3 regions of the Streptomyces sp. NPDC015125 genome follow, and region 2 is predicted to be linked to each of the others. Evidence: riboswitches for the same ligand, from Rfam matches in the RefSeq annotation. Region 2 holds a riboswitch; each other region holds the start of a gene.
The links. A riboswitch is a leader RNA that binds a small molecule or an ion and turns the genes downstream of it on or off. The one in region 2 is predicted to bind glycine.
Positions count from the first base shown of each region.

Region 1: another riboswitch for glycine. It lies ahead of gcvT (glycine cleavage system aminomethyltransferase GcvT); the one in region 2 lies ahead of gcvP (aminomethyl-transferring glycine dehydrogenase).
Region 3: another riboswitch for glycine. It lies ahead of cycA (D-serine/D-alanine/glycine transporter); the one in region 2 lies ahead of gcvP (aminomethyl-transferring glycine dehydrogenase).

Region 1 is NZ_JBIBVF010000001.1:278,839-288,287, forward strand. Features, by position in the region: gene ACF088_RS01195 (ABC transporter ATP-binding protein) at 1-804, opposite strand, end outside; gene ACF088_RS01200 (ABC transporter permease) at 801-1,811, opposite strand; gene ACF088_RS01205 (ABC transporter substrate-binding protein) at 1,892-3,643, opposite strand; gene ACF088_RS01210 (ABC transporter permease) at 3,761-4,759, opposite strand; gene ACF088_RS01215 (enhanced serine sensitivity protein SseB C-terminal domain-containing protein) at 5,169-5,969, opposite strand; gene ACF088_RS01220 (enhanced serine sensitivity protein SseB) at 6,032-6,829, opposite strand; gene ACF088_RS01225 (AAA family ATPase) at 6,922-7,608, opposite strand; glycine riboswitch at 7,883-7,978, shown strand; gene gcvT (glycine cleavage system aminomethyltransferase GcvT) at 8,131-9,258, shown strand; gene gcvH (glycine cleavage system protein GcvH) at 9,388-9,449, shown strand, end outside.
Region 2 is NZ_JBIBVF010000012.1:205,328-214,776, reverse strand. Features, by position in the region: gene ACF088_RS24805 (FHA domain-containing protein) at 1-430, shown strand, start outside; gene ACF088_RS24800 (MerR family transcriptional regulator) at 448-1,194, shown strand; gene ACF088_RS24795 (bifunctional nuclease family protein) at 1,251-1,724, shown strand; gene ACF088_RS24790 (MerR family transcriptional regulator) at 1,912-2,517, shown strand; gene ACF088_RS24785 (DNA polymerase IV) at 2,584-4,050, shown strand; gene ACF088_RS24780 (PRC-barrel domain-containing protein) at 3,954-4,343, opposite strand; glycine riboswitch at 4,458-4,554, shown strand; gene gcvP (aminomethyl-transferring glycine dehydrogenase) at 4,743-7,628, shown strand; gene ACF088_RS24770 (DUF5999 family protein) at 7,740-7,934, opposite strand; gene ACF088_RS24765 (hypothetical protein) at 8,280-8,870, opposite strand; gene ACF088_RS24760 (glutamate-cysteine ligase family protein) at 9,437-9,449, shown strand, end outside.
Region 3 is NZ_JBIBVF010000005.1:324,849-334,297, reverse strand. Features, by position in the region: gene lipA (lipoyl synthase) at 1-616, opposite strand, end outside; partial or broken gene glyA (serine hydroxymethyltransferase) at 618-1,888, opposite strand; gene gcvH (glycine cleavage system protein GcvH) at 1,890-2,264, opposite strand; gene gcvT (glycine cleavage system aminomethyltransferase GcvT) at 2,286-3,386, opposite strand; gene gcvP (aminomethyl-transferring glycine dehydrogenase) at 3,421-6,279, opposite strand; glycine riboswitch at 6,430-6,525, opposite strand; glycine riboswitch at 6,880-6,976, shown strand; glycine riboswitch at 6,977-7,068, shown strand; gene cycA (D-serine/D-alanine/glycine transporter) at 7,355-8,839, shown strand.

The DNA.
Region 1 (9,449 bases), on a different contig from region 2:
CTCGGCCGGGCCGCGCTCGATGCACCGTCCGCCGTACATCACCAGCAGGTCGTCGGCGAGCTCGGCGACCACACCGAGGTCGTGGGTGATGATGATGACCGCCGAGCCGAACTCCTTCTGCAGATCGCGGATCAGGTCCAGGATCTGCGCCTGGACGGTGACGTCCAGGGCGGTGGTCGGCTCGTCCGCGATCAGCAGCTCCGGGTTGTTCACCAGCGCCATCGCGATCATGGCGCGCTGGCGCATACCGCCGGAGAACTGGTGCGGATGGTCGTCCACCCGCTTGTCGGGCTGCGGGATGCCGACCCGGTCGAGCATCTCGATCGCCCGCTTGCGCGCGGTCTTCTTGTCCACGTCGTTGTGGACGCGGTAGGCCTCCACGATCTGGGCGCCGACCGAGTAGAAGGGATGCAGCGCGGACAGCGGGTCCTGGAAGATCATCGCCATCTCGCGGCCGCGCAGCCGGCGCACCTCGTCCGGATCGGCGGAGACCAGTTCCTTGCCGTCCAGCCAGATCTCGCCGGACATGTTCAGCTTGCTGCGCTGCTGGCGCGAGGCGCGGTGCAGGCCCATCACGGCGAGGGAGGTGACGGACTTGCCGGAGCCGGACTCGCCGACGATGCCGAGCGTCTTGCCCTTCTCCAGGGTGAAGTTCAGGCCGTCGACCGACTTCACGATCCCGTCGTCGGTATTGAAGTGGACCTTCAGGTCCCGCACTTCGAGGAAGGCGGAGGGGGGCCGGGAGCCGGCCGCGGTGGGTTCGCCCACGGCGGCCTCGGTCTTGTCCTCGGAGGAGTCGGTCACGAGAGCCTCACCCGCGGGTCGACGGCGGCGTACAGAACGTCCACCACCAGGTTGCATATGACGATGAAGAACGCGGCGAGCAGGGTGACGCCGAGGATGTTCGGGAGGTCGTTGGCGTTGATCGCCTCGACGGCGAAGGCACCGACTCCCTTGAGCGAGAAGACCTGTTCGGTGATCAGCGCACCGCCGAGCAGCAGGCCCAGGTCCATGCCGAAGACCGTGATGATCGGGGTGAGCGCGGCCCGCAGGCCGTGCCGGACGACCACCTTGCGCTCGCGCAGACCCTTGGCGCGGGCCGTACGGATGTAGTCCTCGCTCAGCGTCTCCAGCATGCCCGCCCGGGTGAGCCGGGCGTAGAGCGCGGAGTAGAGGAAGGCCAGGGTGACCCAGGGCAGGACCAGGGTCCGGGCCCATCCGAAGGGATCGTCCGTCAGATAGATGTAGTCGCTGCGCTCGAAGATCGGCCACTGGTAGGTGAACAGCGCCAGTGCCAGGGCTCCCGTGAAGAACATCGGGAGGGAGACGCCGGCCAGCGCGACGCCCATGGCCATCCGGTCGAAGAGCGAGCCGGGACGCAGCGCGGAGAGCACGCCGGTGGCGACACCGGAGACGACCCACAGCACGGCCGCACCGGCGGCCAGCGAGAGCGTCACCGGAAGCCGGTTCTGGATCTCCGGCCAGACCTCGATATGGGTTTTGAAGGAGTAACCGAAGCACGGCACATGGCACTTGGCCGCTTCCGGACCGAATTTGTAGTCGACGCCGACGAAAATGCCCTTGAGGAAGTCCCAGTACTGCTCGTACACGGGCTTGTCCAGGCCGAGATTCTTCTTGACCGCGGCGATGTCCGCGGGCGTGGGGGCCTTTCCGATGTACTGCTGGGCAAGCTGGTCGGTGCTCTGCCCGGCCAGCTTCGGCAGCAGGAAGAAGATGCCGAAAGTGACCGCGCTGACGATCAGCAGCAGAACCACTGCGCTGATCAACCTGCGGATGATGTACGAGAACACGGGGATGCGGCGTCGGCGCCGCGAGCCGGTTTTACCGCCGGCCCGCGGACACCAATGCCTTCACCTGCCTTCCAGGGCTGCTACTTCTTGACGCCGATGTTGAGGTAGTCGTACTGACCGCTGAAGGCCGAGGTGGACACCAGGTTGGTGGCCTTGGGCGAGCGGTACATCAGAACCTTGAAGTAGGTGAGCGGGACCAGCGCCGCCTGCTCCATCGTCTTCTTGTCGATCTCGGCGTACGCCTTCTCGCGGGCCGCCTTGTCGGTGTTGGCGATGGCGGTGTCGAGCAGCTTGTTGATCTCCGGGTCGTCCAGCTCCGAAAGGTTGGCGTTACCGGACTGGCTGATCGCCTTGCCGTTCAGGATCTGCTGGAGGTAGCCGTAGCCGGTCGGGAAGTCCGAGCCCCACTGCATCATGATCATGCCGACGTTGTTCTTCTTGTTGAACTTCGGCACACCGGCGTAGTCCGAGAAGTACTTGCTGGTCGGGTACGACTGGATCTTGGCGGTGACGCCGATCTTCTTCAGCGAGTCGATCACCGAGGTGGCCGCGTCGACCTCGTCCTGGCGGTCGTTGCGGGCCAGGATCGTGGTCGTGGTCTTGCCGGCGCCGCACTTCGCCCAGTGCTTCTTGGCCTCGGTCAGGTCCAGCTTGTCGCCGTCGTACTTCTGCGGGTACAGGTCGTACTTCTGGTAGCCGTCGATGTCGGTCGGCAGGACCGTGGAGGCCAGGTCACCGCGGATCGGGCCGCCGAGCGAGGTCTGTACGGCCTTCTTGTCGATGGCGTACTCGACGGCCTTGCGGCACTCGATGTTGTCGAACGGCTTCACCTTGGTGTTCAGCGCCGTGTAGACCAGGCGCTGGCCGAGGGTGTTGTCGGTGTTGCCCTTCTCCTTGGAGTCCGTCAGGAGCTGGGCCTGGGTCTGCCCGTCGACACCACGGCCGGCCAGGTCCACCAGGGTGTTACCGGACTGGAGGTCCTTGTCGATGGTCGACTGGGCGACCTTCAGGTTCAGGACGATCTTCTCCGGCAGCTGCTTGCGCAGCGGGTCCGTCTTCGCGGACCACTGCGGGTTGCGGACCAGGGTGAGCTTCTTGCCCTCCTGGTAGCTCTCGAACTTGTACGAGCCGGTGGACAGCACGGACTTGGTGTAGTCCGCGCCCTTGTCCTTGGCCTGCGGGACCGGGGCGGTCTGCGGGGCGCTCACCAGGTAGTCGAACTCGGCGAACGGCTTCTTGAGGTGGAAGACGACGGTCTGGTCGTCCGGGGTCTCGATGGACTTCAGACCGGCCTTGCTCTTGTCCTTGTAGGGACCCTTGTAGCCGCCGTCGTTGTCCTTGAGGAACTGCTGGAAGTAGTTCGGGCCCAGCGAGAGGGTGTCGCGCGCGAAGTTGCTGCGCTCGACGGCGTACTTGACGTCCTGCGAGGTGACCGTGGAGCCGTCGTCGTACTTGACGCCCTTGCGGATCTTGTACGTCCAGGTCTTGCCGCCGTCACTGGGCTTGCCCATCGACTCGGCGAGGTCCGGGGTCAGCTCGTTGCCCTTGGCGCCGGGGCCCGGCTTGAAGGTGGTGAGCGGGCGCGCGTAGAGCCGGCTGAAGTTGTAGATGAAGGCGTAGTACGTGTTGCCCGGGTCGAACGACTCGGGGGCGTCGCTCATCGCGTAGGTGACCGTGCCGCCCTTCGCATCCGAGGCGTTGACGACGCCCTTGGTGGCGGCGTTCGCCTCGCCCGAGCCCTCCGAGGAGCCCTTGCCCCCGCTGCAGCCGGCCAGCAAAAGGCCCGCACTGGTGATGGCCGCGACAGCCGCGACCGGAACTGACCTTCGCATGATGGTCGGTGTCCCCTTCGTTCGTCGAGAAAGGTCAAACCTCAAAACGCAGTAACGCAGTAACGCGGAAACTCGGTAATGCAGTTGGGGGGTCGGAGCGGGTGCCCGATGCAGCCGTCAGCGGCTGCGCGGGTCCAGCGCGTCCCTCAGCCCGTCACCGAGCAGGTTGAACGCGAGCACGGTGACGAAGATCGCGAGGCCGGGGACGATCATGTACTGGGGATCGACCTCGTAGTACTTGACCGCCTGGTTGAGCATGCCGCCCCAGGACGCCTGGGGCGGCTGGATGCCGACGCCCAGGAAGCTCAGGGCCGCTTCGAAGAGGATGTTGGAGGGGATCAGCAGCGTCGAGTAGACGATGATCGGCCCCACCAGGTTGGGCAGCAGCTCCCGGAAGAGGATGAACGGCCCGCGTGCACCCATGCCGCGGGCGGCGTCCACGAATTCCCGCTCGCGCAGCGACAGCGTCTGCGCACGCACGATCCGCCCCATGTACGGCCAGTTGAAGAAGCCGATCACGAAGATCAGCACCGAGATGTGCAGCGGCAGGCCGTCCAGACCGAAGGCGCCGCCCTGCAGCGAGGCGGAGATCGCGATGGCGAACAGCAGCAGCGGGAAGGCCAGGAAGACATCCATCATCCGGCTGATGAAGGCGTCCACCCGCCCGCGGTAGAAGCCGGCGACCACACCGAGCACCGTGCCGATGGCGACCGACAGCAGCGTCGCGCCGAACGCCACGATCAGCGAAACCCAGGATCCCTCCAGGATCCGGGCGAGCAGATCACGGCCGAACTTCGGGTCCACGCCGAGGGGATGGTCCCCGCTCATGCCGCCGAGGTCGCCCTTGGGGAGCGTGGTGTTGGGGTCGATCAGCGACTGGTTGGGATTGTTCGGGTCCAGCCCCAGCAGGGCCTGGATCGGACGGGAGAGCGCGGCGACGGCGATGAGCAGGATGACAACGATGGCACCGGCCACCGCCACCTTGTCCCGCTTGAAGCGCAGCCATGCGATCTGACCGAGCGAACGCCCCTCGATCCGCTTTCCCTCGACGCCCTTCAGCACCGCTTCCGGCTGCGCCTCAGCAGCCGCCCCGGTGGTCTCGATCGGTGCGGTCACAGTGCCTTTGACCCCTCTCGGCCGACGGTGGCCGGCCCCTGCCCGCCGCGGATTGCGGCCTGGTTCACATCACTGGTGCAAGTTCGGTGCAGCAAGTCCTGCGGGCATCGCGGAAGTTCGCACTATGGAAGTCTCAGACTTGCGCGACGCCGTGGGATGACGCTCGTACAAAGGGCCGAGGCCCCTGTTGTTTCCGGAGTCTTCATCCCTTTCTCGATCAGTCACCAGCCCTGACGGGGAATGGATGCGCAACTGTGATGTGCTCCACGGCTTTCCGTTATACGGACGACAGTTCGGGCTGAGCGGAGCGATCACCCGCGGGAGAGATCCTCAACCGCGGGGCATACAGGGAGAATTCACCACGAGACCGGCGCCCGGGTGGTACTCCTGGGGCGCCGGAGACCGGCTGTCAGTAAGGGCGCGGGTAGCCGTAGCCGTACGACGGCGCGGGGGCCGGCTGACCCGGCGGCTGGGCGTAGCCGTCACGGTCGAAGAAGGGACGCGTGGAGGCCCGCATCCACATGCCGACCGGGTCGAACTCGTCGTTCATCGCAACGGTGGAGACGGGCAGACCGTCCGGAACCGCGCCGATCGACTGCTGGATCATCAACCGCACCGAATCCACCGCTTGCTGGCCGGTGTCGTACAGATCCAGACCGATCGCCAGATAAGGGGCACCGAGCGCCGGCTGCACCCAGGCCCGGCGCAGCGACCGCACGGCGGGCGTCCGGTGCGCGTTCTGGGCGAGCAGCGCATAGAACTGCGGGATGTCGATGACCGGTTCGGAGATCCGCAGCGGACCGGCCGGCAGCCGGTCCAGACCACCGGCGATACGGCGCAGATCCAGCCACGGGATGCCCACACCCCCGCCGGGGGCATGCGGATTCAGCCACAGGCCCCAGCGGTCGGGGAAGAGCGCGGCGGCGATCTCCGGGCCGGTGACGACCTCGTGGTCGCGGTTCCAGCCGGAGGCGGCGAGCTCGGGCGCCGAGGTCACACACGGCGCATAGCCGAGGCCCTCGACCTCCATGTTTCCGTACTGCGCATCGGGCGAACCGGCCCGGCCGTGCCACAGCAGCATCCAGACCTGGCCCGCGGCGAGCGCGTGCAGCAGCGCCTCATAGGCGTCGTAACGGCCGGGCGAGACCTGCTGGAGCAGCTGCTCCAGCGCTCCGGCCGCCGCCGGCCCCTGATGCGCACCCGCGCTCACGTGGTCCGTCCCTTCTGTCTGCAGGGCACGTCATGGGTGCGCCCGCCCGTCATCCATCCAGCTTACGAGTGGTCCCGAGAGTAGAAGGGCCGCACACGCTCCAGCATCCAGTCGGCGACCGGGTCGCCCTGGGCGAGGTCGAGCATGACGAGCTGTACGGGCCAGGGCACCGGCACTGCGCCGAGCGCACGTCCGAGGGCTGACAGTACCGCCTCGCGAGCGGTGCCGTCGTGCAGTGCCGCAGGGTCCGCACCGATCTGCACACCGACGAACAGCGCGGGCGTGTCGCCCTCGACACTTGCCAGGGCACGCCGGGCAGTCAGGACAATTCCGGCACCGGAGAACTCCAGTCCGGCGGCGGCCAGGAAGTCCACCGGTTCGTGCTGCCAGTCCGGCTCGAAGAGCCGCACCCGGCCGCCGCTGGGCAGACCGGCCGGCTCGTGACGCCCCTCCCGGCACAATTCGGCCACCGCGGGCGGCGGCAGCGGGACGCCGACCCTGCCGTCCGGGTTGACCGCGATGCCGATCTGCGGGGGCAGCCCGCGGGCGAACTCCCGGGCCGGGGCGACGGTGAAGGACATATGCGCGCCCACCAGCCGCAAGAACTCCTGCTCGGAGCTGTAGACCGGGACATAGGCCGCACCGTCGAGCTCGACGGTGGGCAGATCGAGGCCCCGGGTGCCGGGCCCCGCGCTCTCCGGTCCGCCGCCGTTGGGCAGCGGCACCCAGACCCTGCTGCGGCCCAGTACCTCGACGATCCGGCCACCGGCACCCGGGTGCCCGACCGAGGCGGCCAGCGCCTCTTCGAGCTCGTTCGCCGGCCACGCCAGCTGCGGTATCCCCTGCTCCGGAAATGTCATGTGTTCCCACCCGTTCCAAACCGCGCCATCTGGCCAAAGACCCTAGACGAGAAGGAGTGCGGAGGGACCCGCGGGGCACGGTGGCCGTCCGCTCAGTCGAAGGTGACCGTCTCCAGGGCGCTCGCCGTCCGCCGGTCGAGCAGTACGGCCGAGTCGAAGCCCTTCGGCAGCCGGGCCGACTCCGCCGCACCGACCAGCCGGCCCACGGCCCCGCGGTGCCGCGCGAAGGCGTACCCCGACACCCCGCGCCCCCGCGACTCCTGGCCGGACAGTGCCACCTCGGGCGGCACATCGAGCAGCACCAGATGCAGCCCGCGGCCGCCGCGCACCGCCGAGCGCGCGATCCAGCCACGCACCCACGCCAGGGTGCCGCAGTCGTGCACCACCACACTGTCCCCGGAGCGCAGCGCACGATGCAGCGTCAGATAGTGGGCGACCCGGACCAGCGGACGGTAGAGGGCGTACGGCAGCCGGCGCAGCCTGCCGTGCTCCCAGCGCTCGCGGACGTCCTGCGAATCGATGCGGTGCACCGCGGCACCGTGTGCGTCCAGCGGCGGTACGACACGATGCATCAGGGTGCTCTTGCCGCTGCCCGGCAGACCGGAGACCACCACCAGGTCACCGGCCGGGAACCGCAGCTCGGCGGCGCCGTTCGCCCGTCCACGGTCCCGGAGGTCCACGATTTCGGCTCCGCGCCCCGGCCGGACGACGGGCCGCGGCGTCCGGCCGGCCCGGGACCCGGCTGCGGGCGGCACCGCCGGCGCGACGGCCGGAGGCACGACGGCCGGAGGCACGACGTCTGAAGTGGCCCCGAATGCCGCTTCGCTGTGCACGCGATCGTCCTCCCCGTCCGGTTCTGCTCCGGTTCGAGTCCGTCCCCTACCCGCAGAGTGTCAAGAAAAGGTAATGCCCATCAAGGCTATTGTCCGATCTGCCCACGTCACGGGCGGGGTGACGGCCGGGGCTCCTCTATCGGGCGATCCCGTGCAATGATGTGGCCGCCACGTGCACATCAGGTCTCACCTGTGCACCGCCAACTCCATACCGGCCGTTTGAACCCGCGCGGGAGAGTCCCCGGCCGCCATGGCGGGGCGCCGAAGGAGCAAGTCCTCCCTTGAATCTCTCAGGCCCCTATACCGCGCAGGCGAGGCAGATCTGAAAAGCGAGCCGCAGCCCGGCGCACGGGGCGGCTCCACCCAAGGTGCAAACCGGGTCCGTTCGCGGGATCCCGGTGAACCTCTCAGGTTCCGATGACAGATGGGGAGAACGTCTTGTTCACCCCTGCCTGGGAGCCCAGAACCATGACTGATGCCCCCCGCCGTACCGCGCTGGATGCCACCCATCGCGCGCTCGGCGCCACCATGACCGACTTCGCCGGCTGGGACATGCCACTCCGCTACAGCAGCGAGCGTGACGAACATGTCGCCGTCCGTACCCGCGCCGGGCTGTTCGACCTCTCCCACATGGGCGAGATCACCGTCACCGGCCCGCAGGCCGCCGACCTCCTCGACTATGCGCTGGTCGGCAACATCGGGGGCGTCAAGACCGGCCGTGCCCGCTACACCATGATCTGCGAGGCCGAGGGCGGCATTCTCGACGACCTGATCGTCTACCGCCTGGCCGACCAGGAGTACATGGTCGTCGCCAACGCCTCCAACGCCCAGGTGGTGCTGGACGCGCTGAGCGCACGAGCGGGCGGCTTCGACGCCGCGATTCGCGACGACCGGGACGCCTACGCGCTGCTCGCGGTGCAGGGCCCGGAGTCGCCCGGGATCCTCAAGGCGCTGACGGACGCCGACCTGGACGGTCTCAAGTACTACGCGGGGCTGCCCGGCACGGTCGCCGGTGTAGAGGCGCTGATCGCCCGTACCGGGTACACCGGCGAGGACGGCTTCGAGCTGTTCGTCCGGCCGGCCGACGCGGTCGCCCTCTGGGAGGCGCTGACCGAGGCCGGCAAGGACGCCGGTCTGGTGCCCTGCGGCCTGTCCTGCCGGGACACCCTGCGCCTGGAGGCGGGCATGCCGCTGTACGGGCACGAGCTGACGACCTCGACCACGCCGTTCGACGCGGGCCTGGGCCGGGTCGTGAAGTTCGAGAAGACGACCAACAACGGCGACTTCGTCGGCCGTACCGCGCTGGCGGCGGCCGCCGAGCGCGCCGAGGCGAACCCGCCGCGCAAGCTGGTCGGTCTGATCGCCGCGGGCCGCCGGGTCCCGCGGGCCGGCTACCCGGTCGTCACGGCCGACGGCACGGTCATCGGCGAGGTCACCTCCGGGGCCCCCTCTCCCACCCTCGGCAAGCCGGTCGCCATCGCGTACGTCGACGCCGCCTACGCCACACCGGGCACCGAGGGTGTGTGCGTGGACATCCGTGGAAGCCATGAGCCGTACGAGGTCACCGCTCTGCCGTTCTACAAGCGGCAGAAGTAGGAGTTCACCCGGGGCGGACCCGGCAGCGGCGCGCACCCGTGCGTCTCACTGTGCAAGACCCTCCCCCCTTGGTGTCACCAGGGGCGACCCCCTTCACGACCACACCCTCGCGTACAGGAGAATCGAGCCATGAGCAACCCCCAGCAGCTGCGCTACAGCAAGGAGCACGAGTGGCTGTCGGGCGCCGAGGA
Region 2 (9,449 bases):
GACGACCTCGACCATCTCCATTTCGGGGCTGGAGGCCTACGACTCGGAGGCGACGGGCCAGAATCTGTCGCCGTCGCTGTCCCCCGAGGCCCAGGCGGCCGTCGACGCCCTTCCGTTGGGATCGGCGCTGCTGGTCGTCCGCCGGGGTCCGAATTCGGGCAGCCGCTTCCTTCTGGACAGTGAGCTGACGACGGCGGGCCGGCATCCGCAGGGCGACATCTTCCTCGACGATGTGACGGTTTCGCGCCGGCACGTGGAATTCCGCCGGGGGCCGGACGGGCTCTTCACGGTCGCCGACGTCGGCAGCCTGAACGGCACCTACGTCAACCGCGAGCGGATCGACTCCGTCACCCTCGCCAACGGCGACGAGGTCCAGATCGGCAAGTTCCGCCTGGTCTTCTACGCCAGCCAGCGAGGCGCCGGTATCTGACCGGCCGGGGAAGGCATATGCGCGATACACCGAAAGGCGGTCCCGGCTTCGCCGGCGCCGCCTCCTCGGACGGTAAGCCGGTGAGCATCGGCACGGTGCTCACCCTGCTGCGCGAGGAGTTTCCCGAGGTCACCATCTCCAAGATCCGCTTCCTGGAGGCCGAGGGACTGGTCGAGCCGAAGCGCACGCCTTCCGGATACCGCAAATTCACGGCGGCGGACGTCGAGCGGCTGGCCGCCGTCCTGCGGATGCAGCGGGACCACTATCTGCCGCTGAAGGTCATCCGGGAGCATCTGGACGCCCTGGAGCGCGGTGAGCGCGTGCAGCTGCCCGCTCCGGCCACTCCCTCCCGTGATCTCGTCGAAGGCGTGCACGACCCGGGTGAGGAGCGCCCTACGGCTGCCCGCATCGGCCGGGCGGAGCTGCTGGCCGCCGCGGAGGTGGACGAGGCGGCACTCGCCGACTGGGAGTCCTACGGGCTCATCGTCCCTCATGCGGAGGGCGGATACGACATCGAGGCCGTCACGGTGGCCAAGCTCGTTGCGGACCTGGGCCGTTTTGGTCTCGAACCACGGCATCTGCGTGCCGTGAAGGCGGCCGCCGAGCGCGAGGCGGGCCTGGTCGAGCAGGTCGTTGCACCCCTTCGGCGGCACCGTAATCCGCAGACCAGGGCGCATGCCGAAGCCACTGCCAGGGAGCTGGCAACGCTGTCCGTGCGGCTGCATGCGGCACTGGTGCAGAGCGCTTTGCGGGTCCGGCTGTAGTGAGCAAACGAGTGCCCGACTACCCAAACCGGCCGGGCACGTCCTAGGGTTGCTGTGTGAACGAGCTCGACGTCGTGGGTGTCCGGGTGGAAATGCCTTCCAGCCAACCGATCGTGCTCCTGCGGGAGGTGGGAGGCGACCGATACTTGCCCATTTGGATCGGGCCAGGGGAGGCCACCGCCATCGCCTTTGCCCAGCAGGGCATGGTCCCTGCCAGGCCGCTGACGCACGACCTTTTCAAGGACGTGCTCGAAGCGGTGGGCCAGGAGCTGACGCAGGTCCGCATCACGGATCTGCGCGAGGGGGTTTTCTATGCCGAACTTGTCTTTGCGAGCGGAGTCGAGGTCAGCGCGCGTCCGTCCGACGCGATAGCGCTGGCTTTGCGCACCGGAACGCCGATCTTCGGTACCGACGGTGTGCTGGACGACGCGGGGATCGCCATCCCGGACGAGCAGGAGGACGAGGTGGAGAAGTTCCGCGAGTTCCTCGACCAGATCTCGCCCGAGGACTTCGGGACCAACAGCCAGTAATACCGGCCAAGCGAACCGTCTGTTTCCGGCCAAACCCTTAGCCGTTCCCCGTGTGGGGTCACGAGAAACCACTCGTAGGGTGATTATCACTCGGCGTGGCGAGCGCGGCGATCGTTGACGCACCCCGAGTGACTGCATACCGTCGATGTGGCAGGTCCCGTCCGGGACGTGGAGGACGGAGGGCGGCGTGGCAATCACCGGCGACGGTATGGCGGCGGAAGGGGCGTTGCCGCTCCACTCGGGCGCAGCAGCGAACCCTGCCCCGGCACCGGCCGCGGCGGTGTCGGGGGACTGCGAGGCGCAGAACATCGGCTATCGCGGCCCGACCGCCTGTGCGGCAGCGGGCATCACCTACCGGCAGCTCGACTACTGGGCGCGTACGGGCCTGGTGGAGCCGAGCATCCGGCCGGCGTACGGCTCCGGCACCCAGCGGCTCTACAGCTTCCGGGACGTCGTGGTCCTGAAGATCGTCAAGCGGCTGCTGGACACCGGGGTGTCGCTGCAGAACATCCGCACCGCCGTCCAGCATCTGCGGGCGCGGGGGCTGGCGGATCTGACGCGGATGACGCTCATGAGCGACGGTGCGACGGTCTACGAGTGCACCTCGCCCGACCAGGTCGTGGACCTGCTCCAGGGCGGCCAGGGCGTCTTCGGGATCGCCGTGGGCGTGGTGTGGCGGGACGTGGAGGGTGTGCTGTCACAGCTCCACGGGGAGCGGGTGGACACCGGCGAGACCCTGATCGGGAAGAACCCGCAGGACGAGCTGGCACGGCGGCGCAACCGGGCGGTCTGAGTCCCTGACGGCACCACCGGCCCGGCATGGGGCCGATTGTCAGTGGCATGGGGCAGCATCGGAGATGTGAGACCTGCGCCGACGATCCTGCATCTCGACATGGATGCGTTCTTCGCGGCCGCCGAGCAGGCGGCCAAGCCGAGCCTTCGCGGCAAGCCCGTGGTGGTCGGCGGGATCGGCGTGCGCGGGGTGGTCTCCACGGCGTCGTACGAAGCCCGGGTGTTCGGCGTCCGCTCCGCGATGCCCACGGCCCAGGCGCGTCGGCTGTGTCCCAACGCCGCTTATCTCACTCCGCGCTTCTCGCTGTACCGCCAGGTGAGTGAGACGGTCATGGAGCTGCTGCACGCGCTGTCGCCGCTGGTGGAGCCGCTGAGTCTGGATGAGGCCTTCGTCGATCTGGAAGCGGGCGGGGTGCCGCCGGAGACGGCTGCTGCGCAGGTCGTGGGGGAGCAACTGCGCCGCGAGATCCGTTCCGCCACGGGCCTGACCGGCTCGGTGGGGCTGGCCGGCGCCAAGATGCTGGCGAAGATCGCGTCCGAGGCGGCCAAGCCGAACGGTCTGGTGGTGATCGAGCCCGGCACCGAACGGGAACTGCTGGGCCCGATGACGGTGCGGACGCTGCCCGGAGTGGGGCCCGCGACGGCCGAGACGCTGCGCCGGGCCGGGATCCACACGGTCGCGGAGACCGCGGAGGCCGGCGAAGCCGAGCTGGTGCGGCTGCTGGGCAGGGCACATGGCGCCGGGCTGTATGCGATGGCGCTGGGCCGGGACGACCGGCCGGTGGTGGCCGAGCGGGACGCGAAGTCCATCTCGGTCGAGGACACCTTCGAGGTCGATCTGACCGACCGGACGCGGGTACGGAGCGAGGTGCTCCGGCTGGCGAACCGCTGCGTGGAGCGGCTGCGGGCCGCCGGGCGTTCCGGGCGGACGGTGGTCATCAAGGTGCGCAACTACGACTTCTCGACGCTGACCCGTTCCGAGACGCTCCGTGGACCCACCGACGACCCTGCGGTGATACGGGAGGCCGCCGTGCGGCTGCTGGAGATGGTGGACACCACCGGCGGGGTGCGGCTGCTGGGTGTGGGGGTCAGCGGCCTGGCCGACTTCACGCAGGAGGATCTGTTCGCACAGCTGGCGACGGAGCGGGAGGCCGAGGAGGCGGAGAAGGCGGCGAAGGCGGCGGCGGAGCCGTCCGGTGGCGGGACGGCGCCGCCGGAGGCCGAAGAGGAGCGGCCGCGGCGCTGGCATCCCGGCCTGGACGTGGTGCACGACGAGTACGGCGCCGGCTGGGTGCAGGGGAGCGGGGTGGGGAGAGTGACCGTACGCTTCGAAACGCCGTGGTCCGCACCGGGAAGGGTGCGGACCTTTGCTGTCGAGGATCCGGCGCTGCGGCCGGGGGAGCCCCTGCCGCTGGTGGGCGGGGGACCGGCGGACGGTCAGTCGTCCGAGCCGGCGATCTTGCCGAAGTCCTTGTCACCGGAGCCGGGCGAGGACACCGGATCGGAGACCGGGGAGGAGATATCCAGTCGGTAGTGGTGATAGAGCTGGAGTTCCTGCTCGGGGGAGAGATGACGGCCGACGCCGAAGTCCGGCGCGTCCTTGATCAGCTTGCGGTCGTAAGGAATGTGCAGGCCCTCACCGACCATCTTGCTGGGTTCGAGGGGGACGAACGCGTCGCGGCTGAAGAGTCCGGTGCGCACGGCCGCCCACTCCGGTTCCCCCGTCGCGTCGTCGAGATACACCTCGTCGATCGTGCCTATTTTGGCGCCGTTACGGTCGAACGCTTTGCGGCCGATCAGGCTCCGGGGATCGATATCGGTTTGCACGGTCCCTCCAATTGGTCGCAACTGCCCTCTGACAACTACCAAACGGCACATTTCATGCCCTGGCCACTCGAAGGATCCTTCGAGTGCCGCGCTGGTAGGCTGGCCAATGGCCGCAGACCCCGTGCGGGAGAGTCCTTGTCGTTCGCGACCAGGGCGCCGAAGGAGCAAATCCTCCCCGGAATCTCTCAGGCACACGTACCGCATGGGCGAGGTCACTCTGGAAAGCAGGGCGGGCCCCGGAAGGCACAGCTCCGGGACCCATCCTCACCGACGGTGAAAGCCGGGCCGCCTCGCGCGGGCCGGTGAAGCTCTCAGGTTGAGATGACAGAGGGGGAGGCCGTCCGGGCACCCGCGCCGTGGTGCCCCTCGTAGGTCGCACCGACCAGGAGGCCCCCGCAGATGACCACCAATCGCATCTCCTTGACCGAGCTGGAACGCGGCACCCCCTTCGAGCACCGGCACATCGGTCCCGACCACGAGGCGCAGGCGAAGATGCTCGCGCACATCGGGTTCGGATCGCTGGACGAGCTCACCGCCACCGCCGTTCCCGATGTGATCAAGAGCGCGGAGGCGCTCGGCCTGCCGCAGGCCCGTACCGAGGCCGAGGTGCTCCAGGAGCTGCACGGCCTCGCGGACCGTAACCAGGTGCTGGCGTCCATGATCGGACTCGGTTACCACGGCACGTTCACCCCGCCGGTGATCCTGCGCAACGTGATGGAGAACCCGGCCTGGTACACGGCATACACCCCCTATCAGCCGGAGATCTCGCAGGGCCGCCTCGAGGCGCTGCTGAACTTCCAGACGATGGTCGCCGACCTGACCGGACTGCCCACCTCCGGCGCCTCGCTGCTGGACGAGGGCACCGCGGCCGCCGAGGCGATGGCCCTCTCCCGCCGGGTCGGCAAGGTCAAGCAGGGTGTCTTCCTGATCGACGCCGACTGTCTGCCGCAGACCATCGCCGTGATCCAGACCCGCGCGGAGCCCACCGGCGTCGAGGTCGTGGTCGCCGACCTGTCCGACGGTATTCCGGCCGGGATCGCCGAGCGCGGTGTGTTCGGTGTGCTGCTGCAGTATCCCGGCGCCTCCGGTGCGGTCCGCGACCCGCGCGCCGTCATCGAGCAGGCCCACGAGCTGGGCGCGGTCGTCACCGTCGCCGCCGATCTCCTCGCCCTGACGCTGCTGACCTCGCCCGGTGAGCTCGGCGCGGACATCGCCGTCGGCACCACCCAGCGCTTCGGTGTCCCGATGGGCTTCGGCGGGCCGCACGCCGGCTTCATGGCCGTACGCGACCAGTTCGCCCGCAGTCTGCCGGGGCGTCTGGTGGGCGTCTCCGTCGACGCCGACGGCAACAAGGCCTACCGCCTCGCGCTGCAGACCCGCGAGCAGCACATCCGCCGCGAGAAGGCCACCAGCAACATCTGCACCGCGCAGGTGCTGCTCGCCGTCATGGCCGGCATGTACGCGGTCTACCACGGCCCGGACGGTCTGCGGACGATCGCCCGGCGCACCCACCGCTACGCCGCGGTCCTCGCCGAGGGCCTGCGGGCCGGCGGGGTGGAGATCGTGCACGGCGCGTACTTCGACACGCTGACCGCGCGGGTGCCCGGCCGGGCCGCCGAGGTCGTCGCCGCCGCCCGCGAGGCCGGTGTCAACCTCCGGCAGGTCGACGCCGACCTGGTCGGCATCGCCTGCGACGAGACCACGGGGCGCGCGCAGCTGGCCGGTGTCTGGGGCGCCTTCGGCGTGCACGGCGATGTCGAGGAGCTGGACGCGGCCGCCGCCGAAACGCTGCCGCAGGCCCTGCTGCGCAGCGACGACTACCTCGCCCACCCGGTCTTCCACCAGTACCGCTCCGAGACCGCGATGCTGCGCTACCTGCGCACCCTCGCCGACAAGGACTACGCGCTGGACCGCGGCATGATCCCGCTCGGCTCCTGCACCATGAAGCTGAACGCGACCACCGAGATGGAGCCGGTCACCTGGCCCGCCTTCGGTCAGCTGCACCCGTTCGCGCCGGCCGCCCAGGCCCAGGGCTACCTCACCCTGATCCAGGAGCTGGAGGAGCGCCTCGCCACCGTCACCGGCTATGACAAGGTCTCCATCCAGCCCAACGCCGGATCGCAGGGCGAGCTGGCCGGTCTGCTGGCGGTGCGTGCCTACCACCGCGCCAACGGTGACGAGCAGCGCACCGTCTGCCTGATCCCGTCCTCCGCGCACGGCACCAATGCCGCCAGCGCGGTGATGGCCGGGATGAAGGTCGTCGTCGTCAAGACCGGTGAGGACGGCGAGGTCGACACCGACGATCTGCACGCCAAGATCGAGAAGCACCGTGACGAGCTCGCGGTCCTGATGGTCACCTACCCCTCCACCCACGGCGTGTTCGAGGAGCACATCACCCAGATCTGCGCGGCGGTGCACGACGCCGGCGGCCAGGTCTACGTCGACGGCGCCAACCTCAACGCGCTGGTCGGGCTCGCCGAGCCCGGCAAGTTCGGCGGCGATGTCTCGCACCTCAACCTGCACAAGACGTTCTGCATCCCGCACGGCGGCGGTGGCCCGGGCGTCGGCCCGGTCGGCGTACGCGCCCACCTGGCGCCGTACCTGCCCAACCACCCGCTGCAGCCCGGCGCGGGCCCGGAGACGGGCGTGGGACCCATCTCCGCGGCGCCCTGGGGCTCGGCCGGCATCCTGCCGATCTCCTGGGCTTACGTCCGCCTGATGGGCGGCGAGGGCCTCAAGCGCGCCACCCAGGTCGCGGTGCTGAGCGCCAACTACATCGCCAAGCGCCTGGAGCCGCACTACCCGGTGCTCTACACCGGCCCCGGCGGTCTGGTCGCGCACGAGTGCATCATCGACGTCCGGCCGCTGACTAAGGCGACCGGTGTGAGCATCGACGACGTCGCCAAGCGGCTCATCGACTACGGCTTCCACGCGCCGACGATGTCGTTCCCGGTGGCCGGCACGCTGATGATCGAGCCGACCGAGAGCGAGGACCTCGGCGAGCTGGACCGGTTCTGCGACGCGATGATCGCCATCCGTGCGGAGATCGAGAAGGTCGGCACGGGGGAGTGGGACAAGGACGACAACCCGCTGCGCAACGCTCCGCACACCGCGGGCGCGCTCGGTGGCGACTGGTCGCACCCGTACACCCGTGAGGAGGCCGTCTTCCCGGCCGGCGTCGAGGCCTCGGAGAAGTACTGGCCGCCGGTGCGCCGCATCGACGGTGCCTTCGGCGACCGTAACCTGGTCTGCTCCTGCCCGCCGCTGGACGCGTACGACAACTGAGTCACGGCGACCGAGTCACGGCGAGGGGTTCCTCGCAACGGACTCACCGCAACATTCAAGGGCCCTCGGCAGATCTGCCGGGGGCCCAGTGGTGCGTGGCGCGCTCGCGGGTCAGGCGGCGGCGGTGGCGCGAGCGCGGTGCGGGGCGATGACCTGCCCGTCCGGCAGCAGCTCACCGGTGTCCTCGAAGAGCAGGACGCCGTTGCAGAGCAGGCTCCAGCCCTGCTCCGGGTGGTGCGCCACAGGGTGTGCGGCCTCCCGGTCGGTGGAGGCGGCTGACGGGCAGGGCGGTTGGTGCTGGCACATGGAAGTTGTCTTTCGCTGCGGTGTGGTGAACGTCGTTGTGCGGCTCGATGAGGTGTGCATGGCCGCTCCCCCGTTTCCATCGGTCGGTCCCAGTGTTGCCCCACGGGCGGGATTCCGCAGGGATTTCGCAGCAGCGGTACTCACTCGGTAGGGACGCGTCACCCATGCGGGCGGTTGCTCCCAATTGCACTCCTCCCCAAGAGGGTTGGGAGTGGTGGCCGCGGACTAGCCCGCGCGGGTGAGCGCGACAGAGCGCCCCGTGGCCGGAAGGGGCCGCGGGGCATGCTCATGCCGGGTGGCGGGCGCCGGTGTCCCCCGGCGGAAGACCGGGGCCGGCGGATGGGTTCAGGCGGGTTCGGCGAGGAGCGGGGTGGCCGGCGTGAGGCGCAGTGTGAGCCGGGGGAGCAGGTCGGCGATGCGCTGCGGACGGTGCGCGGCGATCCCCGGCGGGGCGGGCGCCAGCGGCACCAGCAGGTCACCGGGAGCGGCCAGTCCTTCGGTGCCGTCCGAGGTGACGTCGTGGTGCAGCCACAGGGTGAGCATGTACAGCTCGGGTACGGACAGCAGCCGCGGCTGGTAGGGGATGGCGAGCGACTCGGCCTGCGCCAGTGCCTGCTCGGTGGCGGCTACATAGGGGCCGCCGCAGAACCGTGCGAAGGTCCAGCCGTCCGCGGTGAGCACCGCTTCGGCGGTTGCCACGGCCCGCTCCCCGCCGCGGACCAGGAAACGCCAGCCGGCCAGGCGGGTCCGCGGCGCGCCACCGGTCCGGCTGACGTCTTCCCAGACGTGGACGGGCAGCGGGTGGTCGGGGCTGAGCGGGCCCTGATGGGCGCGCAGCGCGGAGACCGGGGCCTCGCGGACCGCGGTGGGTGAGCCGAGGGCAGCGAGAACGCAGCGCAGGGCAGGCGTGGGGGCAGGGGGGAGGTGCAGCGGCATGGTGGGTCGCCTCTCACTTCGGAGACACGGTGGAGCCTGGCAGGTGCAAACGACGCTGTCTGCGTGCGGGGTCAGAGCGTGGCCGGCCGGGGCTGCGGCCCGGCGAGGTCAGTCGCTGTGCCCCCGTGCCGGTGGGAACACCGGGACGCTGGGCGCCAAGTCTCTGCCTCGTAAGCGGAGTTTATACGACGTATGTTCTGAAAGTGTTTCGACTACCGGCCTTGCGGATTTCGGGCAAGGGGAAATCCAGACCCCTGTGTGCGGCGCTTTCTTCCGCTTTGTGCATCGCTTTTACGGCGCTACCTCGCATTCCGTCGGCGGCGCGGTAGGCCGGATCTCGCCGGTATTTCTCGGGAAGAAATGCGGAAGGCGATCGCCGCCGAGATATGCCTGCGGGAGGTGCCGGAGGCCGGTCCACTTCGAGCCTATCGGTACCGGCGTGCCGCCGCGGCGTTATCGATCAGATTGCCGGGGCATCATCGACCGTAGCGTGAGCCCCGCTGCAGTCGGGGAAGGCCCCAAGCGGCCCGTGGTCGCGGGACGTTCACTCGAGGAAGGACCCTTCGATGGGCGAGAAGG
Region 3 (9,449 bases), on a different contig from region 2:
ACCGGTCGTAGCGGAACGCGGGCCGGATCCGTTTGAAGATCCGCGGCACCGTCTCCACGTTGTGGGCCAGCACTTCCGGACGCGACTCGAATACCTGGGCCAACAGCTCGGGGACACCGTTGAAGTCCGGGACCAGGTTCTCCACCCCGGTGCCCGGGTTCAGCGCGTGGATCTGTCGGACCGTTTCGGCGTAGAGCCAGGCACCACCGTCGGGCAGGTCGTCGCGGGCCACTCCGGTGATCGTGGCGTACCGCAGTTTCATTTTGGCCACCGACTCCGCCACCCGGCGCGGTTCCTCCCGGTCCAGCGTCTGAGGCTTGCCGGTGTCGATCTGGCAGAAGTCACAGCGCCGGGTGCACTGGTCACCGCCGATGAGGAAGGTGGCTTCGCGGTCCTCCCAGCACTCGAAGATGTTCGGGCAGCCCGCCTCCTGACATACGGTGTGCAACCCTTCGGCCTCCACCTGCGACCGCAACGCGTTGTACTCCGGTCCCATGCGTACCCGTGTCCTCATCCACTCGGGCTTGCGCTCGACCGGCGTCCGGCTGTTGCGCACCTCCAGCCGCAGCAGCCGGCGGCCGTCGGGCGAGGCGGACGAGGTAAGGGCGTCGCTCATGTCACAGCTCCGGGTACAGCGGATGGGCGTCGGCGAGCGCGGCCACGCGAGCCCGCAGCCCGGCGGCGAGGCTCGGGGTGTACCCCGGCTTGAGGGCCTCGGCGATGATGTCGGCGACCGCCGCGAACGCGGCCTCCGCGAAGCCGCGGGCGGCCAGCGCCGGCGTGCCGATCCGCAGTCCCGAGGTCACCATCGGCGGGCGGGGGTCGAACGGTACGGCGTTGCGGTTGACCGTGATGCCGATGTCGTGCAGGCGGTCCTCGCCTGCTGCCCGTCGAGCTCCGAACTCCGCAGGTCGACCAGGACCAGATGGACGTCGGTGCCACCGGACAGCACGGACACGCCCGCGTCCGCGACATCGGGTTCCCGCAGCCGTTCGGCGAGAAACCGGGCACCCGCGAGGGTGCGCTCCTGGCGACGGCGGAACGCCGGCTCGGACGCCATCTTGAACGCGACCGCCTTGGCCGCGATCACATGCTCCAGCGGCCCGCCCTGCTGTCCGGGGAAGACCGCACTGTTGACCTTCTTCGCCACGTCCGCACGGTTGGTCAGCACCACTCCGCCGCGCGGCCCGCCGAGCGTCTTGTGCGTGGTCGTGGTGACCACGTCGGCGTGCGGTACGGGGTTGGGGTGCAGGCCCGCGGCGACCAGACCGGCGAAGTGCGCCATGTCGACCATCAGGTACGCGCCGGCCTGGTCCGCGATCCGCCGGAAGGCGGCGAAGTCCAGTTGTCGGGGGTAGGCCGACCAGCCCGCGATGATCAGCTGCGGCCGGTGCTCCATGGCCAGCCGCTCGACCTCGGCCATGTCGACGCGGTTGTCCTCCGCGGAGACGTGGTAAGCGACGGTGTTGTAGAGCTTGCCGGAGAAGTTGATCCGCATGCCGTGGGTGAGGTGCCCGCCGTGCGCGAGGTCCAGGCCCAGGATGGTGTCTCCCGGTTGGAGGAGCGCCGTCATCGCGGCGGCGTTCGCCTGGGCGCCCGAATGCGGCTGCACATTGGCGAAGGACGCACCGAACAACGCCTTGATCCGGGTGAGGGCGAGCCGCTCGATGACGTCGACATGCTCACATCCTCCGTAGTAGCGGCGGCCCGGGTAGCCCTCGGCGTACTTGTTCGTCAGGACCGAGCCCTGCGCCTCCATGACCGAGACCGGTGCGAAGTTCTCGCTCGCGATCATCTCCAGCGTGCTCTGCTGCCGCTCCAGTTCGGCACGTACGGCAGTGTGCACTTCCGGGTCGAAGTCGGCGAGCCGACGGTCGAGTATCGACATGTCACGCTCCTGCCGTGAGTGCCGCGTAGGCGGCGGCGTCCAGCAGGTCCGGCGTACCGGCGATCCGCATCCGGAACAACCAACCGGCCCCGAACGGGTCGGTGTTGACCAGACCGGGGTCGGCCAGGGCGGCTTCGTTGATCTCGACGACCTCGCCGTCCGCGGGAGCGAACAGGTCGCTCACGGACTTGGTCGACTCGATCTCTCCGCACGTGTCGCCGGCCTTGATCGTCGTGCCGACGGCAGGCAGGTCGAGGTAGACGACGTCGCCGAGCGCGTCGGAGGCGTGTGCGGTGACGCCGACGGTCGACAGGTCGCCCTCGCTCGCGATCCATTCGTGGTCGCCGGTGTACATCAGGTCGGGGGGCAGGCTCATGATCTGTATCTCCTGTGGTGGTCAGGCTCGGCGGCGGTAGAAGGGCAGCTCGACGACCCGGGCGAGCTCCTGGCTGCCCCGGATGTCGACGAGCACCTCGGTGCCGGGTGCGCTCCGGCCGGTCGGCAGGTAGGCCATGGCCACGGGGTGGCCGAGGGTGGGCGACAGAGCGCCCGAGGTGACCTCGCCGATGCGTTCTTCGGTGTCCGGGGCGAGTACGCCACAGCCGGTGCGCGGGGCTCGTCGACCCGTCGAGGCCAGGCCGACCAGCACGTGGGACGAGCCCTGGTCACGTCGGGCGGCAAGAGCGGCCTCGCCGACGAACCCGCCGGGCTTCCCGAACGCCACGACTCGGCCCAGTCCCGCTTCGAACGGCGTGGTGCGGGCGGTGAGCTCCTTCCCGTACAACGGCATCCCGGCCTCCAGGCGCAGCGTGTCACGGCAGGCCAGGCCGCAGGGGAGGAGTCCGTGTCCGATACCCGCCGCGCTGAGGGCCTGCCAGACGGCCACGGCGTCCGTGGGACGGCAGTAGATCTCGAAGCCGTCCTCACCGGTGGAGCCGGTACGAGCGAGCAACACCTCGCGGCCCGCCAACCGCGCCGGGTCGATCGCCTCGTACTTCAGCGACACCACGTCGATGTCGGCCACTTCACCGACGATCGCCGGGGACGTCGGGCCCTGGACCGCGATCAGGGCCCACTGGCCGGACGCGTCCCGGATCGTGGCGGCGTAGCCGTCGATCCGGTCACGCAGTTGGGAGAGCACGACCAGCGCGTTTCCGGCGTTGGCCACGATGAGGTATCTCGCCTCGGCCAGACGGTGGACGACGAGGTCGTCGAGGACGCCGCCGGTCTCGTGGACCAGCATGGAGTAGCGCGCGCGGCCGACGGGGATCTTCGACGGCTGTCCGGCCAGGGCGTAGTCGAGGGCTCGCCCCGCCTCGTGGCCGGAAAGCTCGAGCTCTCCCATGTGGGTGAGGTCGAAGATACCGGCGGTGGTCCGTACCGCGTGGTGCTCGGCCGACTCGGAGGTGTAGCGCAGGGGCATGGACCAGCCGGCGAAGGCGGTGAACGACGCACCGAGCTTTGTGTGAAGGTCGTGCAGGGGTGTTTTCTTCAACATGGTGGTTCCTCTTCGGACCGCGACCGGTCGGGCGTCAGGACACGAACGCTTCGGGAGGCGGGCAGGAGCAGACCAGGTTCCGGTCGCCGTGCGCCTGGTCGATCCGGCCGACCGGTGGCCAGTACTTGTCGGGCGTGACGCCCGCCGGGAAGGCGGCCTGCTGGCGCGAGTAGGCCCGGTTCCACTTGCCGGCGATCGCGGCGGCGGTGTGCGGCGCCTGTCGCAGCGGGCTGTCCTCAAGGCCCCAGACGCCCTTGTCCACCAGGTCGATCTCCACCCGAATCGCGACCATCGCCTCGCAGAAGCGGTCCAGTTCAGCGACGTTTTCGCTCTCCGTCGGCTCGACCATCAGCGTGCCGGGGACCGGAAAGCTCATCGTCGGCGCGTGGAAGCCGTAGTCGATGAGCCGCTTGGCGATGTCATCGACCGTCACACCCGTGGCGGCGGTGAGGGGGCGTACGTCAAGGATGCACTCGTGCGCGACGAGGCCCGACTCCCCGGCGTACAGGACGGGGAAGTATGGCGCGAGGCGACGTGCCACGTAGTTGGCGCTCAGCACGGCCACCCGGGTTGCCTCGGTCAGCCCCTCCGCGCCCATCATCCGGATGTAGGCCCACGGGATCGGCAGGATGCCGGCGCTGCCGAACGGTGCGGCGCTCACCGCCCCGATGCCGTCGCGGCGCCCGGTGTCGGGGTGCAGCGTGTGGGTGGGCAGGTACGGCGCGAGGTGTGCGGCCACCGCGACCGGGCCGACCCCCGGCCCGCCGCCGCCGTGCGGGATGCAGAACGTCTTGTGCAGATTGAGGTGTGACACATCGCCACCGAACTCGCCGGGCTTGGCAACTCCGAGCAGCGCGTTGAGGTTGGCGCCGTCGACGTACACCTGTCCGCCGTGCTCGTGCACCAGCTCGCACAGCCGGGTGATGCCGGCCTCGTAGACGCCGTGCGTGGAGGGATAGGTCACCATGATCGCGGCCAGGTGGTCGGAGTGCTGCGCGCACTTCGCCTCCAGGTCCACGAGATCGACCGTGCCATCGGGCCGCGATGCCACCACGACGACGCGCATCCCGGCCATGGCGGCCGAGGCCGCGTTGGTGCCGTGCGCGCTTGCCGGGATCAGGCACACGTCGCGTCCGGCCTGTCCGTTGCTCTGGTGGTAACGGCGGATCGCCAGCAGGCCGGCGAGCTCGCCCTGCGATCCGGCGTTCGGCTGGAGGGAGACCTTGGCGTACCCGGTGACCTCTGCCAGCCACGTTTCGAGCTGCTCGACCAGGGCCAGGTACCCGGCAGCGTCCGTGAGGGGCGCGAAGGGGTGCAGGTCGGCGAAGCCGGGCCAACTGACCGGCTCCATCTCCGTGGTCGCGTTGAGCTTCATCGTGCAGGACCCGAGCGGGATCATCCCGCGGTCCAGCGCGAAGTCACGGTCGGAGAGCCTGCGCAGGTAACGCAGCATCGCGGTCTCCGACCGGTGCCGGTGGAAGACCGGGTGGGTGAGGAAGGGGGACGTGCGCCGCAGGCCCGGCGGAAGCGCCGCCGAAGCGCCCGCAGTTGGCCCGTCCAGGTCGTGCTCCGTCCGGCCGAAGGCATCGAGCACGAGACGGACGTGGTCTGGCGAGGTGACCTCGGAGCAGGAGATGCCGACGTGGTCACCGTCCACCAGCCGTAGGAGCAGCCCCTTGTCGTGCGCGGTCGCGACGACCTCCTCGGCACGGCCGGGGACCCGCACCAGCAGGGTGTCGAAGAACTCGCGGTGCACCACCGTGACCCCGCTGTTCCGCAGACCCGTGGCGATGAGCGTGGCGTGCCGGTGCGTCCGTTGGGCGATCTCGGTCAGACCGTCGGGGCCGTGGTAGACGGCGTACATCGACGCGACCACGGCGAGCAGGACCTGCGCCGTGCAGATGTTGGAGGTCGCCTTGTCGCGTCGGATGTGCTGCTCGCGGGTCTGTAGTGCGAGGCGGTACGCCGGCCGGCCGGCGTTGTCCACGGAGACGCCCACGAGCCGGCCGGGCAGGTGACGTTCGAGCCCTTCGCGGACCGCGATGTAGCCGGCGTGCGGCCCGCCGTAGAACAGGGGGACACCGAACCGCTGGGACGAGCCCACGACGATATCGGCGCCGTACTCACCCGGTGGCACGAGCAGCGTGAGCGCCAACAGGTCGGCGGTCACCGTGACCAGCGCCCCGCGCGCTCGCGCCGCGGCGGTCACCTCGCGCAGGTCGCGGACGGCTCCCGAGCAGCCGGGGTAGGACAGCACCACCCCGAAGAAGTCGTCCTCCGGCAGCGGCTCGGCGACGTCGATCTCGACGACCTCGATGCCGACCGCGGCTGTACGCGTGCGCAGGACGTCGAGGGTCTGCGGCAGGGTGTCGCGGTCGACCAGGACGCGGGGGCGGCTCTTGCCGGCGACGCGGCGCATGACCGTGACGGCCTCGGCGACCGCCGTAGCCTCGTCGAGCAGCGACGCGTTGGCGGTCGGCAGTCCGGTGAGGTCTCCGACCATGGTCTGGAAGTTGATCAATGCCTCGAGCCGGCCCTGGCTGATCTCCGGCTGGTAGGGCGTGTAGGCGGTGTACCACGACGGGTCTTCCAGCACATTGCGCCGGATCACCGCGGGCGTGGTGGTCGCGTGGTATCCAAGGCCGCTCATCGGAACGGCCACGGTGTTCCTGCTCGCGAGCTCCTGCAGCTCGGCGCGGGCCTCGGCCTCGGTGGCGGCGGCAGGCAGGTTCAGGTCGGAAGTGCTTCGGATACCGCCCGGGACGGCGGCGTCGATGAGGGCGGCCAGCGTCGGGTAACCGACTTCGGCCAGCATCCTGGCGCGGTCGGCGCCGCCGACGCCGATGTGGCGGGTGGCGAACTCACCCGACGCGGAGGACTCGGGGAAGGTCATGGTGGGAGGCTCCCTGTGGGGGCACCGCGAACGCGGCACCGTGGATGGGTGGCCTCCCCGCTCTGTCATCGGTACCTGAGAGCTTCACCACCGGGTCCGGCGGTTTGCACCGTGGGCGCAGGACATGACGTCCCGTCTTTCCAGAGTCGCCTAGCCGAAGCGGTAGTTGGGCCTGAGAGATTCTGGGGAGAGTTGCTCCTTCGGCGCCCCGCCAAGGGTGGGCGAGGGCTCTCCCGCTTCGGTTCGAACAGCGCGATGTGGAGTTGTGGGGCCCGACCGTAAGGCCGGGGGTGTTTCCGGGGAGGATCGGCTCCTTCGGCGCCACGTCGTCACATGACGTGGGCTCTCCCGCGCAGAATCGTCAGCGGTGTAGGTGCTGGCGGATCTTTCCGGAGGCAACGTACGGGCCTCGGAACACAGCCGTCAAGAGTCCGCTCGGTGTACGCGCCGGTAACGGATCGGCCCATGAAGCACGCCGTGAGCTGCACAAACACTGTCCCCCGCGGGCGAGTGCCGTACTACTGAAGGGTAATGTCCAGCGTTCGGTCGGTCCCTTGACCGGTCGCCGATGTGGACCTAACCTCACCGCACATTGCCGTTCACCCCGGAGCGGGAGAGCACTGGATCAGCCAGACCCAGTCGCCGAAGGAGCAAATCCTCCCCGGAAACTCTCAGGCATCCCTACCGCTCGGGCAGGCAACTCTGGAAAGCAGGCGCTGACGCGCCTCGCCCACGGTGCAAGCCGCGCGCTGAGCGCGGCGAAGCTCTCAGGCTCATGACAGAGGGGGAGGCTCACTCGGCCGCGCGGGCTCCTGCCCGTGCTCGACATTCGAGGAGCCCCCCTGATGGCCCTCCCGCCGCCTCTCCCCTGACCGCAATCCGCCTGCCGGCTTTCGGGCTGATCTTCGGTCTTCTCTGCGGGCCCGTTCAGCGTACCGACACCGCTCCGGTCGGCTGCCGCAAGTCCGCGCGCAGCCCCACCCTGCCGCTCGCCCCCCCTGTGGGCGCGTGGTCATTCTCCGAGATACCCCCTGTCCCGTGCCCACACGGGACGTGAGATCCGCGAGGTTTGCCCATGCCTGAACGCAGTGACACCGGCTCGACCACCGCGTCGACCCGACCGGAGGCCGGATCGACGCCCTCGCCCGAGGATGAGCAACACCTCTCCCGCCAATTGTCCAACCGGCACATCCAACTCATCGCGATCGGTGGTGCGATCGGAACCGGCCTGTTCATGGGCTCCGGCAAGACGATCTCGCTGGCCGGGCCCTCGGTGATCTTCGTCTACATGATCATCGGAGTGATGCTCTTCTTCGTGATGCGGGCGATGGGTGAGCTGCTGCTCTCCAACCTGCGCTACAAGTCCTTCGCCGACTTCGCGGCCGACCTGCTGGGGCCGTGGGCCGGCTTCTTCACCGGCTGGACCTACTGGTTCTGCTGGATCGTCACCGGCATCGCCGACGTCATCGCGATCTCCGGATATGTGTCCTACTGGTGGCACGACCTACCGCTGTGGATACCGGCGCTGGCCGCTGTCATCCTGTTGATCGCCTTGAACCTGCCCACCGTGAAGGCGTTCGGCGAGACCGAGTTCTGGTTCGCCCTCATCAAGATCGTCGCCATCGTGGCGCTGATCGTCGTCGGGCTGGTCATGGTGTTCGGTCATTTCCAGGCGCCCGGGGGAGCGGCGGCAAGCTTCTCCAACCTCTGGAACGACGGAGGGTTCTTCCCCACCGGCCCCATGGGGTTCGTCGCGGGATTCCAGATCGCGACCTTCGCCTTCGTCGGCATCGAACTGGTCGGCACCACCGCGGCCGAGGCGGAGAACCCGGAACGGAACCTGCCCAAGGCGATCAACTCGATCCCGGTACGCGTGATGTTGTTCTATGTCGTCGCACTGATCGTGATCATTTCGGTGACGCCCTGGCGCGAGATCAGTCCGGGCCACAGCCCGTTCGTCGTGATGTTCACTCTTGCCGGTCTGGGGATCGCCGCCTCGGTCATCAACTTCGTGGTGCTGACCTCCGCCACCTCGTCCGCGAACTCGGGCATCTACTCCACCTCACGGATGGTGTACGGGTTGGCCCGGGAGGGCGACGCCCCGGCGCGCTTCGGCAGACTCACCTCCAGGAGGGTACCGGCCAACGCCCTACTCCTCTCCGGGGTGTTTCTGCTCGCCGGTGTGGTCATGGTCGCCACGGACAACTCGATCATCGAGGCGTTCACCTTGGTGACCACGGTGTCCGCCGTACTCTTCATCTTCGTCTGGTCGATCATCCTGATCAGCTACCTCGTGTATCGCAAGCGCCGTCCGCACCTGCACGAGGCGTCGAAGTTCAAGATGCCCGGCGGCGTCGTCATGTGTTACGTCGTGCTCGCGTTCTTCGTGTTCCTCATCTGGGCATTGACCCAGGAGCCCGACACGCTGCGGGCCTTGCTGGTGACCCCGGTGTGGTTCGTCATCCTCGGCATCGCGTGGGCGGCGCTCCGCCGTCGCCCACGCCATGTGTCCCGTGAGGCCGCCTTCCGGTCCGAACTCGACCATCCGCAGCAGGACTGACACGGTCACCGGGTCCCTCGACAGGCACCGATCGCGAGCGCCGTTCTCGGCGGAGGGGAACGGCGCTCGCCTTCGGCGTGTTCGCCACTCTCACGGCAGCACACGTCTGACAAGCACTCGGCCCTTCATATGCCGCCGCTGGGTTGCACTTCCACCACGGACGACCGAGGCGAGGTCTGGCTAGGTCGTTCTTTCGGAACGCTGCCAGCTTCATCTGGTCAGTGAGGTGCCCCGAAGGAAACGGCCTGACCTCTGCGAAAGACTTGTCACCCCGGGGCAAAGTGAACTCGCATGCCTCTCGGAGTTCTCAGCCCGCACCGTGCATTCAAGCCCTCCTGGGCCGATGACGGCCCCGGTATGCCGCCGGCGTCATTCGCACCCGGGCCGCTCGTTGGCGGCTCGCGCCCCCGCGGCGGAATTCGTGCATGGGCCCGCGCCCCCCTTCAAGGGTGCCTATTCAGCCATGGCGAACATTTCAGCGACTGATCCTCGTGTTTCTGCGGGAGGCCGAAGGGCAGTCATTTTCATGAAGTTCGGTGGAGAGTTTCGCCGCGCAGAACATTTGTGTCTGTTCGGCCCGGGGGAGCTTGGCTCCAGGGAAGGAATCTGC